DNA from 2 places in the Massilia genomosp. 1 genome. Region 2 is predicted to be linked to the other one. Evidence: predicted binding sites of a transcription regulator. Region 2 holds the regulator's gene; the other holds the start of a gene.
What was found. The regulator sigma-54, encoded in region 2, starts transcription at its own class of promoters, with help from an activator protein. The targets are predictions, from matches to a motif close to TGGCANGNAANCTGCTTT.

Region 1 (7,622 bases), on a different contig from region 2:
GGAGGTGTTCAGGCGCCGGGACGGCGCCCGCCCGGCGTCACCCCGCCCAGCCGGTACGACAATCCCACGTAGATCAGCCGCCCATCGTAGCGCCGCAGGTTGCTTTCGCGCAGGATGTCGCTGTCGATCCGCGTCTGTGCCTTGTTCGAATCGAACACATCCGTCACGTTCAGCACCACATTCAAGCGCGCCGTCAGGCTGTGCCGGTAGCTGAGATTGAGCGTCGCATTCGGCTCCCGAACGCCTTGCCCGATCAAGGTCTTGCCCTGCCTGTTGAGCACTACCTGCAACTGATCCGCCGCACTCACCTGATAATTGATGCGCCCGCGCACGTTGAGCGAGGTGGCCGAGCGCCTCACTGCCGCACCGCCGCTGTTCAGGTATGCCTGCTCGCTATATCCCCCATTCCCGCAGGTGCTCAGCGACAAGATCTTGCCGACCTTTCCGCTCAGGCTGAACTCCAGCCCGCCCGACTGGCGGCTGCCGCCGTTGTCGCGCGTGGTCAGGAGCACGTTTTCGCCAATAAAATAGCGCCGCTCGGAAATCAGGTCGTGTTCCTTGCGCAAAAACGCGCGCAGGTTGGTCGCCACCGGCCCCACAGTGGCATCGAGGCCGAGCTCGATCGAATCGGTCTCCGACGGCAGCAATCCCGGATTGCCCGACGAGACATTGAGTTCATCCCGGTACACCAGGGATTGAGGTCGCCCGCCGCCGGACACACGATGCGATGCGCATAAGACAGCCGCACGGTGCTCTGGTCGGATGCCTTGTAACTGATAAAGAAGCTCGGGATCGTGCTCAGGTAATCGTTGCGTGCTGCCGTGCGCGCCGTCAATTGGCGGATATCGCGCTGGGTATATTCGGCCCGCAAGCCGCCCAGCACGCCCCAGCGTTCGTCCACCCGCCATTGCCACGAGCCGTACAGCGCGGCCGTGGTTTCGTCGAGCTCGAAGCGCTTGCTGCGCGCCGCGTTATCGGTCTCGTCCATGGTGAGCGCATCGATGTTGACGTAGCGCGCGTCGACGCTGCCGGCGTTGCGCGCCAGTTTGTAGCCGAGCTTGAGCATGGCCGCATCCACCGGGCGCTCGTAGTCGCCGGTGAAATCGGTCACCCGGTTGCGGGTGCCGCTGCCCTGGCGGCTGAACGCGCGCTGCCTGCCCTCGCGGTCGTAGGCATAACGATGCGCGTAGGCGCTGTCGTTGCGGTTGCTGCTCGACGATACGCGCAGGTCCATCTTGAACAGTTCGCCGTCGGCATCGCCCTTGTGCTCGCCGCGCACACCCCAGCTATTGCTCTCGCTACTGCCGCTGCGCTCGCTCGTGCGCGTGACATCGCTGTCCAGTTCGCCCGTCGCGCTGTGGTTCGCATCGTGGTCGCGCCCGTGCTGGTCGTTGCTGCGCTTGCTGTACGCGATCGTCGCGGCCAGCGCCGCACCACGGTTCTCGCCCTGCAACATGGCCGACGGCTTGCCATCGATCAGGATCTGCACAGTGTTGTTGCCGCGCAGGCTGACGCTGCCGTCCGGATCGACCGCCACCGATGGCACATTGCCCAGCGCATCCGCCGCCGAGCCGTTGCTCGTGCTCACGTCCGCCTTGATGTCATAGACCTGGCGGTCGATGCGGTTGCCCGGGCGCTCGCCTTCGACCGTGACCGAAGGCACGGCAAGTTCGGCCTCCGGCGGCGGCTTGGGCGGCGCCGCGCTGCGGGCAGCCTGCGTGATGGCGGCCGGCGTCCCGGCGGCCGGCGCCAGCGCCAGCGCGCCTTGCGCCTGCGCGACATGCAGCGTACACAGGGCCAGCAGCGCCAGCCACCGTAGTCTTGCGTGACGGGCGCCGCCGGCGCCGGACAATCGAAACTGCTTCATCGGGAAACGCGGGCGACATCCAGGCGCTGGATGGGGGTTGATGGAATTGTCCAGCGGGCACTATACACAGGCTGCGCTCAGTACGTTCTCTCAATCAATTAATTCATCACCAGCGCCGCGCCCAAGGGCTCAATACGTCGTTGGCGAAATAATTTGGCTCAACACAGGCACTTTCTTGCAGCATGCGTGTCTTATATGTTTGGTGGGCTCGGGCGAGCTCCTCCTCTCCCCGCAGGAACACCATGCAACGATGCTAGCGGCCCTATCCCACTCCCTCTCCGCCATCACGATCGACGCCTTGCTGGAGCACATTGTCGTGATCGACCAGCGCGGCATGATCGTATCGGCCAACAAGGCCTGGCGCGACTTCGCGCTCGCCAACGGCGGCGATCCGCTGCGCGTGTGCGAAGGCATCAACTACCTCGATGTGTGCGACCGCGCCGCCTTGTCCGGCTGTGGCGACGCCGCCCGGGTCGCCTCCCTGGTGCGCGACATCCTGGCCGGCCGCTGCCGCAGCGCCACCTTCGACTATCCCTGCGACGCCCCGCACGAGCCGCGCTGGTTTTGCCTCAAGATCAGCGCGCTCGACCATGAGGGGGCGCCGGCCGTGGTGCTGGTGCATGACAACATCACCACGCTCAAACGCTGCGAACGCCAGATCCAGTTCCAGGCCAGCCTGCTGGCCTCGGTCGAGCAAGCCGTCATCGCCACAGACGTGCCCGGCACTATCCTGTACTGGAACCCGTTCGCCGAAAAGCTCTACGGCTGGGCGGCCGCCGAGGCAATGGGCCGCAACATCGTCGACCTGGTGCCGGCCGAGACGTCCGCCGAACGCGCCGCCCAGATCATGGTGCGATTACAGGCCGGCGGCAGCTGGTCGGGCGAATTTCTGGTGCGTAACCGCGACGGCACCACCTTTCCCATGCACGTGACCGACTCGCCGATCCGCGACGACCAGGGCCGCCTGATCGGCGTGATCGGCATTTCGACCGACATCAGCGAATGGAAAAAGACCGAGCGCGCGCTGAACCTGTCGGCCATGGTGTACGAGGCCATCGGCGAAGCGATCATGATCACCGCGCCGGACGAGCGCATCGTCGCCGTCAATCCCGCGTTTATCCGCCTCTCCGGCTACGCCGAGCCGGAGCTGATTGGCCAGCCGGCCCGCATGCTGCTGGCCGGCGTGCCGGGCCGGGAGCACAACGGCGAATTGCTGCAGCGCCTGGAAAAATCGGGCCACGCGCAGGGCCGGGTGTGGACGCGTCACAAGAACGGCGACGAATGCGCCGAATGGCTGCGCATCGACACCATCTACGACGAACGCGGCCAGGTGAAGTTCCGCGTGAATATGTTTTCCGGCATCACCGACCAGAAACTGGCGGAAGACACCATCTGGCGCCAGGCCAACTTCGACTTCCTCACCGGCTTGCCCAACCGCAGCATGTTCCACGACCGGCTCACGCACGAACTGCGCAAGTCGCACCGCTCCAAGCTGCCGCTGGCGCTGATGTTCATCGACATCGACCACTTCAAGGAAGTCAACGACACCCTCGGCCACGATACCGGCGACAAGCTGCTGCGCGAGGTGGCGGCGCGCCTGTCATCCTGCCTCCGCCAGGCCGACACCGTGGCGCGCTTGGGCGGCGACGAATTCACCGTCATCCTCGGCGAGCTCGACGACCTCGACAGCGTCGAGCGGGTCGCCCACGCCATGCTGGCCGCGCTCGCCAAACCCTTCGTCATCGGGGCCGAAACGCTGTACCTGTCCGGCTCGATCGGCATCACCCTGTTCCCGCACGACGCCACCGACGTCGACACCTTGCTCAAGAACGCCGACCAGGCCATGTACGCGGCCAAGAATCGCGGGCGCAACCAGTTCAGCTACTTCATGCCCGCCATGCAGCGTGCCGCGCAGAACAAGATGCGCACCCTGAACGACCTGCGCGCCGCGCTCGCGCAGGGCCAGTTGCGGGTGCTGTACCAGCCCATCGTCGACCTTTCCAGCGGGCGCATCCGCAAAGCCGAAGCGCTGCTGCGCTGGGAGCATCCCCAGCGCGGCGCGGTCAGCCCGGCCGAATTCATTCCGCTGGCCGAGGAATCGGGCCTCATCGTCGGCATCGGCGAGTGGGTGTTCCAGCAAGCGTTCCACCAGGCCATGCGCTGGCGCGGCAACATCGATCCGGAATTCCAGATCAGCGTCAACATGTCGCCAGCCCAGTTCCGCCGCCAGTCATGCGGCAACGGGCAACCCTTGCATGCGCCGCATCTGCGCAGCCATCCGGTGCTGGGGCGCTACGCCGGCACCGAAATCGTGGTCGAAATTACCGAAGGCATGCTCATGGAATCGACCCACAGCATCCACGAACAATTGCTGTCGTTTCGCGAAAGCGGCATCCAGATGTCGCTCGACGACTTCGGCACCGGCTATTCTTCCTTGTCCTACCTGAAAAAATTCCACATCGACTATCTGAAGATCGACCAATCCTTCGTGCTCAAGATGGTGGCCGGCTCGGACGACCTGGCCTTGTGCGAAGCGATCGTCGTCATGGGCCACAAGCTCGGCATCAAAGTCATCGCCGAGGGCGTCGAAACGCAGGAACAGCGCGACCTGCTGACCGGCGCCGGTTGCGATTTCGGCCAGGGCTACCTGTTTTCGCGGCCGCTCACGGCCGTCCAGTTCGACCGCCTGCTGCGCCGCCACGATACGCGCGGCTGAGCTGCACCAAAACGGATGCGCCGCCGTGGTGCAGCGCTCGCCGCCAGCCGCGCCCGTATCATCCTTTCCCCCTCAAAATCAGGCACTTGGATCGACGCACCAAAATGGAACGATTATTGCTTACATCACGTACATCACTACTTCCATGCACCTTTATCGGGAATCGTCCAATGAACGCAAGCAGCCACGCCGCCGACGCACTGTTTATCTTGCTCGGCGCCATCATGATCCTGGCGATGCACGCCGGCTTCGCTTTTCTGGAACTGGGCACGGTGAGAAAGAAGAACCAGGTCAACGCCCTGGTCAAGATCCTGGCCGACTTTGCCGTCTCGACGATCGCCTATTTTTTCATCGGCTACGGCATTTCCTACGGCGTCAATTTTTTCGCCAGCGCCGACGTGCTGGCCGAGCGCAACGGCTACGAGCTGGTCAAATTCTTCTTCTTGCTCACCTTCGCCGCCGCCATTCCGGCGATTGTCTCGGGCGGCATTGCCGAGCGCGCCAGGTTCCATCCCCAGCTGATCGCCACCGCCTTGCTGGTCGGCTTCGTGTATCCCCTGTTCGAAGGCATTGCCTGGAACCAGCGCTTCGGCATCCAGGCGGCGCTGAAACTCGCCTTCGGGGCCGCGTTCCACGACTTTGCCGGGTCAGTCGTGGTGCATGCCGTGGGCGGCTGGATCGCCCTGCCCGCCGTGCTGCTGCTCGGTGCGCGCCGCGGGCGTTACGGGCGCAACGGCGCCATCGCCGCCCATCCGCCCTCCTCGATTCCCTTTCTCGCGCTGGGCGCCTGGATCCTGGCGGTGGGCTGGTTCGGCTTTAACGTCATGAGTGCGCAAACGCTCGACAAGATGAACGGCCTGGTCGCCGTCAATTCGCTCATGGCCATGGTCGGCGGCACCCTGGCCGCGCTGGTACTGGGCAAGAACGATCCCGGCTTTACCTACAACGGCCCGCTGGCCGGGCTGGTGGCCGTGTGCGCCGGCTCGGACCTGATGCATCCGCTCGGCGCGCTGGCCACCGGCGCCATTGCCGGCGCGATTTTCGTGGCCATGTTCACCCTCACGCAAAACCGCTGGAAGATCGACGACGTGCTCGGCGTGTGGCCGCTGCACGGCCTGTGCGGCACCTGGGGCGGCATCGCGGCCGGCATCTTCGGGCTGAAAAGCCTGGGCGGCATGGGCGGGGTGGCGTTCATGTCGCAACTGGCCGGCACCGCGCTGGGCGTGGCCATCGCGCTCGCCGGCGGCTACCTGGTGTATGGCGTGCTGAAAAAGACGATGGGCTTGCGGCTCGACCCGGAGCAGGAATTCCAGGGCGCCGATTTGTCGATCCACCACATTTCATCGACACCGGAGCGGGAATCGAACTGGTAGCGCACCGGTGGGGGAGCCTTGCAACATTGGCCATACCAAACTAAAATCAGGCGAGCATGTAAACGCCTCCCTCACGCCTTACCCCGGATCCACATAATCAATGAAGAAACCCTCTGCGCCGCAAGAATCGACCTCGGCTGAGCCGCGCCTGTACCGTGTCGTGGCCACCCGCATCCAGGCACTGATCCGCGACGAGAGCATCAAGGCCGGCGAGCGCCTCCCGGCCGAGCGCGACCTGGCCGCCAAGCTGAGCGTGAGCCGGGCCTCGCTGCGCGAAGCGCTGATCGTGCTCGAACTGAGCGGCATTGTGGAAGTGCGCGGCGGCTCGGGCGTGTATGTCAGCGAACAAGCCACGGCGCAGGCCGATGTGCCCGAAGTCGGGCCAGGCCCGTTCGAAGTGCTGGCCGCGCGCCGCATGATCGAGTCCGAAGTGGCAGCGCTGGCGGCCAAGATGGCCACCGATTCGGCGATCGACGCGATCTTGACGGCGGTGCTGGAGATGGAACACCATCACGAAGACCGCGCCAGCAACGAGCAGGCCGACCGCAATTTTCACCTGGCGATCGCACGCGCCACCGGCAATACGGCGCTGGTCGGCGTGGTCGATTATCTGTGGAACCAGCGCGGCAGCTTGTGGCACAAGCTCAAGGAGCACTTCCAGACCGAGGATTTGCGCGTGACCACCTTGACCGACCACCGCAAGATTCTCGAGGCGATCGCCTCGCACGATGTGGCCGGCGCGCGCCAGGCCATGCGCGCGCACCTGGAGCGCGTGACAAGGACGTTCTCGCGCGGCTAGTCGTACACCCGAGTCGCGGCCGACCAGCAGCGCCACCTCGACCTGCCCCCCCCCTCCCTCACCACCACCTCGTCGTTCCCGCGCAGGCGGGAACCCAGGTTTGCGCTGCCGCCAGCGGCGCGTATCGACCAACTTTGCTTCCCGCCTGCGCGGGAACGACGAGCTAACGGCAACAGATTGGCAAGTCCACCTTGATTAATTGGTCAGGCCAAATTAGAATTGACCTAACCATAAAAGCAATTCAAATCAGGAGACACGCCGTGCCCACACCTCCCAGGTTCCCGCAACCGACGCTGCTGCTTTCCTCCATCGCCATCGCGCTCCTGGCCCTGATGAACCAGGCCTCGGCCCGGCAGGGCGACGGCGGCATGACCCGGATCGACGTCACCGGCTCCTCCATCAAGCGCCTGGCCAGTGAAAACGCCCTGCCCCTGACCACCATCAAGGCCGACGACCTGGTCAACCGCGGCCTGACCACGATGTCCGAAGTGGCCACCTCGCTCACCGCCGGCGCGACCAACGAACCGGTCGGCGGTGGCGGCGGCGGCACCATGATCAATCTGCGCGGCCTGAACACCAACCGCACCCTGGTCCTGCTCAACGGCCGGCGCCTGGCCAAGCCATTGGCGACAGCGCGATCAACGTCGACGTCATCCCCATGAGCGCCATCGAACGGGTCGACGTGCTGCGCGACGGCGCCTCGGCCATCTACGGCACCGATGCGATTGCCGGCGTGGTCAACTTCATCACCAAGCGCGCCATCACCGACACCACCGCCAGCGCCAGCGTCATGGCGCCCGAACGCAGCGGCGGCGGCGCGCAGCGGCGCTTGAGCCTGACCAGCGGGACCGGCGACCTGGCCAAGGA
Region 2 (7,622 bases):
CTCCCCCAATAGGAGCATTTGTTCAAGTTCCTTGCGGGGGTCACCCCATCGCCCATCACGCTACGTGATCAAAATGGCGCCGAAACCCATCAGGTTGAGTGACCATACTCACTATCACCACCATAGCGGGCCACCATGTTCACGCGATCCACTTCCACTTCCCTGCTGCGCCTGGCGATGCTGGGTACCCTGGGCGCCGCTGGCGCGCCGGCGTGCGCCGCCATTACCTACGACCTGCATGTCGCTATCGACTACACCGGCGCGACGCGCGGCGGCGTACCCATACCGAACGAAACGCATACATTCAAGGTCGTGCAGGGCGAACGCTATCTGACCGTACAGGACGCGAAGGAAACCACGATTCTCGACCTGGTGACGCGGCGCCGCTACCAGATCGACCAGGCAAGCCGCAGCTATGTAAGGTATTCGATGTTCGACACCATTGGCTATCGCCTGCTCGCCATCAGAAAGAAGGGCAGCTTCACGCCGGCCTACGGTTTGATCGAGCTGGAAAACAATCTGTCGCTCGAGGAGGGGGCGCGTACGCTGACCGAGTCGAGCGAAGGCGGCGCCACGGTTTTGGCAGTGAACGGCATTCGCATGGCCAGTCTCGGCCCGGGCGGTACCAGCGTCAGCGCCGCCGACGCGGCCATGTTCGCACGCGTCCTGCGCAATTTCGGCGCCCATCCGCGCGTGCTGACGCGCCTCTCCGCCCAGCAACGCCTGCCGGCCAGCCTGGTCACGTACCACAAGCAGATCGAGGGCTACAGCGAAACGCGTACCTATACGGTCAGCGCCGTCAAGCAAGGCGCGCCGGCCGCTTACAGTCTGGCCGCCTACAAGCCGCGTGCGCCGCAGGGCGACGAGATCGACAAGGTGCTCGACGCGGCCCCGCCGACGGCTGCGGCCAGGCAGGCGGCCGAGCGCGAAATCGCGCAGGCGCACGCAGATAATCGGCCGCTGGACGCCGTGCTGGGCTTGAACGAATGGATATTCTCGGGGGGCGCTTCGATCACGCGCACGCCAGAGCAGCGCGCGCTGGGGAAGGCCAACCCGGAGGTGATCCGGCTCGATGCCGTCATGGACGACAAGAAGACCACGGCGGAACTGGAAGCGGCCAACGTCACGCTGCAGGACCTGCGCAAGCACACCACGCGCAAGCAACATGTCCTGATGCTGTTTGAAGCCGATAACCTCAAAGAGTTGGGCAGGTACCGCGAAGCGGCTGCGTTGTACGCCAAGGCGCTGCAGGCCAATCCGGCAATGGCGTCAGCCTACGGCGGCATGGCAATGGCGCTTTACAGGAGCGAAGATACACAGCGCGCCTGGCGCAGCTGGGATGCGGGACGGCGCATCTCGGGCGGCGGGGAATTCGACTTCTTCGGCAACGTCGAGCAACTGGAAAAGTCGCTCTTGCGCGACTACCCGGAGTTCCTGTAAGCGCTGCGCACACCTGCCCGCCCGGTCACAGGCACTTGCGCAGGGCGACCGGCGGAATCTTGAGCGCTTCGCGGTACTTGGCAACCGTGCGGCGCGCAATCACCATGCCCTGCTCGCCCAGCATGTCGGCGATCTTGCTGTCCGACAGGGGGCTCTTCGGATCTTCGGCGCTGGTCAGCTGCACGATCAGCGCCCGGATCGCCGTCGATGACGCTTCGCCGCCCGCTTCGGTGGCCACGTGGCTGCCGAAAAAATACTTCAGCTCGAACATGCCGTGCGGCGTCATCATGTACTTTTGCGTGGTCACGCGCGAGATCGTGCTTTCGTGCAGGCCAAGCGTGTCGGCGATTTCGCGCAGCACCAGCGGGCGCATCGCCACCGCGCCGTGCGAAAAGAAATTGCGCTGGCGTTCGACGATCGCTTCGGCCACCCGCAAGATGGTGTCGAAGCGCTGGCGCATGTTCTTGATCAGCCATTTGGCTTCCTGCAGCTGCGCGCCCATCTGCCCTTCGCCCTTGCCCTGCTTGAGCAGCGCGGCGTACATGCTGTTTACGCGCAGGCGCGGCATCACGTCGTTATTGAGCATCACCGACCAGCCGTTTTTTGCCTTGCGCACGATCACGTCCGGCACCACGTAGTCCGACACGTCGGACGCGAACTCCGCGCCCGGATGCGGATTGCACTGGCGGATCACGGTCTGCGCCTCGCGCAAGTCTTCATCGTCGCAGTCGAGCGCTTTTTTCAGCTTGTTGAATTCGCGCTGGGCGAACCAGGTCAGGTGGTTTTCGACGATGGTCAGCGCCATGCGCCGCGTCACCATCGGCACGCCGGGCATGCGCCGGATCTGCAGCGCCAGGCATTCGGACGCATTGCGCGCGCATACGCCGCTCGGATCGAAACTTTGCAGCAGCGCCAGCACGGTGCGCAGTTCCTCGATCTCGATCTCCAGCTCGGGCGGCATGCGCTCGTGGATCTCTTCGAGCGACTCGGTCAGGTAGCCGTTGTCGTCGATGGCGTCGACGATCAGTTCGACCAGCGCCCGGTCGCGCGCTTCGAGCACGGTCACGCGCATCTGCTCCATCAGGTGCTCGCGCAAGGTGATGCTCGATGCTTCGAGCTGCGGGCGCGAATCCTCGTCGTCGGGCGTCTTGGCGCGACCGAGGTCGCCCCACTCGCCATCGTTGTCATTGCTGGCCGGGCTGTCCGCTTCGCCGCCTTCGAAGGTCTCGCCTTCGCTTGGCGCCGGCGCATCCTGCGCACCCGGCTCGGGCGGCGCTTCGGTCGGCGTCGAGGTGCTGCTGATGGCGCCATCGCCCAACAGGCGCACCGAATGATCGAGCGGATCGTCGAGTCGTTCGAGCAGCGGATTGTCGCTCAACAGCTGTTCCAGTTCCTGGTGCAGTTCCAGGGTCGACAACTGCAGCAGCCGGATCGACTGCTGCAACTGGGGCGTGAGCGCGAGGTGCTGGGAAGTGCGTAGTTGAAGGGACTGTTTCATGCCTACATCCGGAAGTGTTCGCCCAGGTAGACCCGACGCACGGATTCATCCGCGATGATATCGTCGGGACGACCGGAGGCGAGCACCGCACCCTGGTTGATGATGTAGGCGCGGTCGCAGATACCCAGCGTTTCGCGCACGTTATGGTCGGTGATCAAAACGCCGATGCCGCGCTGCTTGAGGAAGCGCACGATGCGCTGGATCTCGATGACGGCGATCGGATCGACCCCGGCGAACGGTTCGTCGAGCAGCACGAAGCGCGGGTTGGTCGCCAGCGCGCGCGCGATCTCGACCCGGCGCCGCTCGCCGCCGGAGAGCGACATGGCCTGGTTCTCGCGCAGTTTTTCGATCTGCAGGTCGGCCAGCAGGGTATCTAAGCGTTCGTTGATCTGCGCCTTGGTGAGCGACTTGCCGTCGACCTTTTGCAGCTCCAGCACGGCGCGGATGTTTTCTTCCACGGTCAGCTTGCGGAACACCGACGCTTCCTGCGGCAGGTACGACAGGCCGAGCGCGGCGCGCCGGTGAATCGGCAGGCTCGAAATATCGACCCCGCTGATATCGATCGTGCCCGCGTCCGACGGCACCAGGCCGACGATCATGTAGAACGAGGTGGTCTTGCCGGCGCCATTCGGGCCGAGCAGGCCGACCACTTCGCCGCAGTCGACCTGCAACGAGACGTCGCGCACGACCAGGCGCTTGCCGTAGCTTTTCTGCAGGCCGCGCACGATCAGCGTGCTGCCGCAATTTTTCGGTTCGATCATGGATTTCCCGCAGCTGGCGTGGTGGTCGGCGCGGGCGCCGGCGTTGGTGCGGGCGTCACCGCCGGCGCGCTGGACGCCGGCGTGGCCGGCGCGGCGCGCGGCTTGCGCGGGGCGATGATCATGGTGCCGCGCCCCTGGCCCGGCTTGTTGGCGCCGCTGGCGTCATTACGCGCCACGAACACCTCTTTGCGGCTGTCGTAGGAAATGAATTCGCTTTCGATTTCGTTGGTCGGTTTCTGGCCCTCGAGCTGGCGGATTTTGGCGTTCGAGAACAGCTTCATCATGTCGTTGCGTTCATCGTATTCGATGCGCTGGGCCTGGCCTTCGATCCACAGGTCGGGGCCGCCGTCGCGCTTCTGGCGGAACGTGGCAGCCTTGCCGGCGCTGGCGGTCAGGGTCACGAACATGTCGCCTTCGGGCGTCTCCTTGATGACGGCGCGGTCCGACTTGAGAATCAGCGTGCCCTTGGTGACGACCACGTTCCCGGTCAGGATCGTCACCTGGGTCACTTCATTGGTCTCCAGGGAATCGTAGGTGATCACCGCCTGCTTGGCGGAATCGGCCTTTTCGGCGGACGCGGTGGCCGCGGCCAGGCCGAGCAGGGCGATGGCTAGGAATTTTTTCATTGTGGTTTACCTGTGATGGTTGGCGCTGCGCGCGCCGCTTTCGGTGGATACACGATCTGCCCGCGGCTGGCGAACTTGAGCTCGCGCGTTGCGTTGTTCGCTTCCATGCCGGTTCCCCTGATGGTGGAATTGCCCAGCGTGACCTGGACCGGCTGGTCGGACGTCATGCGGTCTTCGTCGGTAAAGACGGTCAGTGCTTCGGTCTTGAGCTGCATCGCGCGGTTGTTGGGCGACTCCGGCCGCACCACCTTGACGTCGCCCATCAGGTCGGCCTGGTTCTGGGCGTGGCGGATGCGCGCGCGCTGCGAGGTGATGGTGGTGAGCGGCTGGCCGGGCGCGACGCCCTGCAGCACCGGCAGCTCGACATCGGACGAATCGTCGATCGGGCGGTGCGTGAGCTTGGCGCCGGACACCAGGTAGCGCGGCTTGCCCTCGGGTGTCATGCGCACGAAGCTGAATTGTTCGACGATGTAGTCGGGTTCATTCTTGAAGGTGTTCGGATCGACCGTGGCGTCGGCGTTCTGCGCCAGCTGGACCAGCCAGAAAGTGCCGAAGGCGAAGAAGGTCCCGACCACCATGATCGCGGTCAGGCGCCAGCGGTGTGCGGTGCGCTTATGCATGGTGGTCTCCTGTGGCGTGCATCAGGCGAAGTACGGCGCCAGCGCCGCGTCGTAGGTGCCTTGCGCGCGCATGACCAGGTCGCACACTTCGCGCACCGCGCCACGCCCGCCGCCGGCCTTGGTGACGTAATGGGCGCGGTACTGCACTTCCGGATGCCCGGTCGGCACGGTGACGGCAAAGCCGACCTGCAGCAGCAGCGGCAGGTCGATCACGTCGTCGCCGATGTAGCCGCATTGCGCGGCGCTGACGCCGGTCGCTTCCAGCAGTTTGGCAAAGGCCACGCGCTTGTCGTGGATGCCCTGGTGGACGTGCATGATGCCCAGGTCGGCCGCGCGCCGCACCACGATCGGCGACTGGCGCGCGCTGATGATGGCGGTGGCCACGCCGCTCTTTTGCAGCAGCTGGATGCCCAGGCCGTCGAGCACATTGAAGGTCTTGGTCGCTTCGCCATCGGGGCCGTAGGTCAGGCTGCCGTCGGTGAGGACGCCGTCGACGTCGAAAATCATGACCTTGACGGCGGCGGCGCGCTGCATGTGGGCCAGTTGGTTTGCGGGCTCGCTCATGTCAGATCACCTTGGCGCGGGTCAGGTCGTGGATATGCAGGGCGCCAACGAGCTTGCCGTCGGCATCGACCACCAGCATCTGGTTGATGCGAAATTGTTCCATGATGGCCACCGCGTCGACCGCCAGCTGGTCGGGACCGACGCGGCGCGGGTCGGCGTGCATCACGTCGCGGATGGTGATCTTCGTGAAATCCTGCACGCGCTCGATCAGCCGGCGCAGGTCGCCGTCGGTAAATACGCCGACCGGATGACCGGCGGCGTCGACGATGGCGGTCATGCCCATGCCCTTCTGGGTGATTTCGAGCAGGGCCACCGAGAGCGACACATCGGCAGTTACGGCCGGCACCGCGTCGCCGCTGCGCATGACGTCGCGCACGTGGGTCAGCAGGCGCCGTCCCAGCGCACCACCCGGATGCGAGCGGGCGAAATCTTCTTCTTTAAAGCCGTGGGCGTCGAGCAGCGCCACGGCCAGCGCGTCGCCCAGCGCCAGGGTGACGGTGGTGCTGGCGGTCGGCGCCAGGTTGAGCGGGCAGGCTTCCTTGGCCACCGAGACGTCGAGGTGCACGTCGGCCAGCAGCGCCAGGCTCGATTGCGGGTTGCCGGTCATGGCGATCAGCGGTGCGCCCATGCGCTTGATGATCGGCAGGATCGACATCAGTTCGGCCGTCTCGCCGGAATTCGAGATGGCGATGAAGGCATCCTGCGCGGTGACCATGCCAAGGTCGCCGTGGGCCGCTTCGCCGGGGTGGACGAACATGGCCGGGGTGCCGGTCGAGGCCAGGGTGGCGGCGATCTTGCGCGCGATATGGCCCGACTTGCCCATGCCGGAGACCACCACGCGCCCGCCGCACGCCATCAGCAGGCCGACGGCCTGGCCGACGCTGTCGTCGGTCTCCAGGCGCGCGTGCAGGGCGCGGATGGCGTCCGCTTCGATTTCCAAGGTCTCGCGGGCCAGTCGCATGGCGCGTTGCGTGAGGTTTTTGTCAAAAGCTTTCAGCATTGTTTTTTCATGGGTTACACTCATGGCAGAAGTATAAACGAATTGCGAAAGCAAAAAACTTGCCAGACGCAGAAATCGTGGTTACCCCGTGTTTTCGCTCGTCCTTTACCAATCCTTTACACGGCACCGCATGTTTTCAGGACTAGAACTCACCCTCCTTCTGTTAGGCAGCGCCGTACTGGGCGTGGTCGCTTTCCGCATGATGCACCTGCCGCCGATGCTCGGTTACCTGGCCGTCGGCATCCTGATCGGCCCGCACGCCCTGGGACTGGCCGAAAACAGCAAAACCACCGAAACCCTGGCCGAATTCGGTGTGGTGTTCCTGATGTTCTCGATCGGGCTCGAATTCTCCCTCTCGCAGCTGATGGCGATGCGGCGCATCGTGTTCGGCCTGGGGATGGCCCAGGTGGTGCTCACCATCGTCGCCACCATGCTGTTTGGCTGGCTGCTGGCGACCCAGCTGCCGGGCCTGAAAATCACCTGGCAGGCCGCGTTCGCGCTGGGCGGCGCGCTGGCCATGTCCTCGACCGCGATCGTGGTCAAGATGCTGACCGAGCGGCTCGAACTCGAAAGCGGGCATGGCCGCAAGATCATCGGCATCCTGCTGTTCCAGGATCTGGCGGTGGTGCCGCTCCTGATCCTGATTCCCTCGCTCGGTAAACCCCCGGAGGAACTGGCCGAAACGCTGGCCTGGGCCGGCGTGAAAGCGGTGATCGTGCTGGTGCTGCTGCTGTTCATCGGCCAGAAGATCATGCGCAAGTGGTTCACCATCGTCGTCAAGCGCCGCTCGCAGGAGCTGTTCATGCTCAACCTGCTCCTGATCACCCTGGGCGCGGCCTGGATCACCGAGCACGCCGGCCTGTCGCTGGCGCTGGGCGCGTTCGTGGCCGGCATGCTGATCTCCGAGACCCAGTACAAGCACCAGGTGGAGGAAGACATCAAGCCGTTCCGCGATGTGCTGCTCGGGCTGTTTTTCATCACCGTCGGCATGCTGCTCAATGTCGGTCTGGTGCTGGAAAACTGGTGGCTGGTGCTGCTCTTGCTGGTGCTGCCCGTGCTGCTCAAGTTCGCCCTGATCGCGGTGCTGGCCAAGATGTTCGGCGCATCCGACGG

Region 1: F1735_RS02360 (ammonium transporter) is a predicted target of sigma-54. The motif match lies at 4,689-4,706, and genes of this name have one in related genera.

The regions. Positions count from the first base shown of each region.
Region 1 is NZ_WHJF01000004.1:29,515-37,136, forward strand. Features, by position in the region: partial or broken gene F1735_RS37365 (outer membrane beta-barrel family protein) at 9-1,867, opposite strand; gene F1735_RS02355 (sensor domain-containing protein) at 2,118-4,583, shown strand; gene F1735_RS02360 (ammonium transporter) at 4,754-5,956, shown strand; gene F1735_RS02365 (FadR/GntR family transcriptional regulator) at 6,057-6,755, shown strand; gene F1735_RS37370 (TonB-dependent receptor plug domain-containing protein) at 7,016-7,417, shown strand; gene F1735_RS02375 (TonB-dependent receptor domain-containing protein) at 7,414-7,622, shown strand, end outside.
Region 2 is NZ_WHJF01000015.1:17-7,638, forward strand. Features, by position in the region: gene F1735_RS07870 (tetratricopeptide repeat protein) at 136-1,440, shown strand; gene F1735_RS07875 (RNA polymerase factor sigma-54) at 1,466-2,938, opposite strand; gene lptB (LPS export ABC transporter ATP-binding protein) at 2,941-3,699, opposite strand; gene lptA (lipopolysaccharide transport periplasmic protein LptA) at 3,696-4,325, opposite strand; gene lptC (LPS export ABC transporter periplasmic protein LptC) at 4,322-4,945, opposite strand; gene F1735_RS07895 (KdsC family phosphatase) at 4,967-5,509, opposite strand; gene F1735_RS07900 (KpsF/GutQ family sugar-phosphate isomerase) at 5,511-6,533, opposite strand; gene F1735_RS07905 (monovalent cation:proton antiporter family protein) at 6,640-7,622, shown strand, end outside.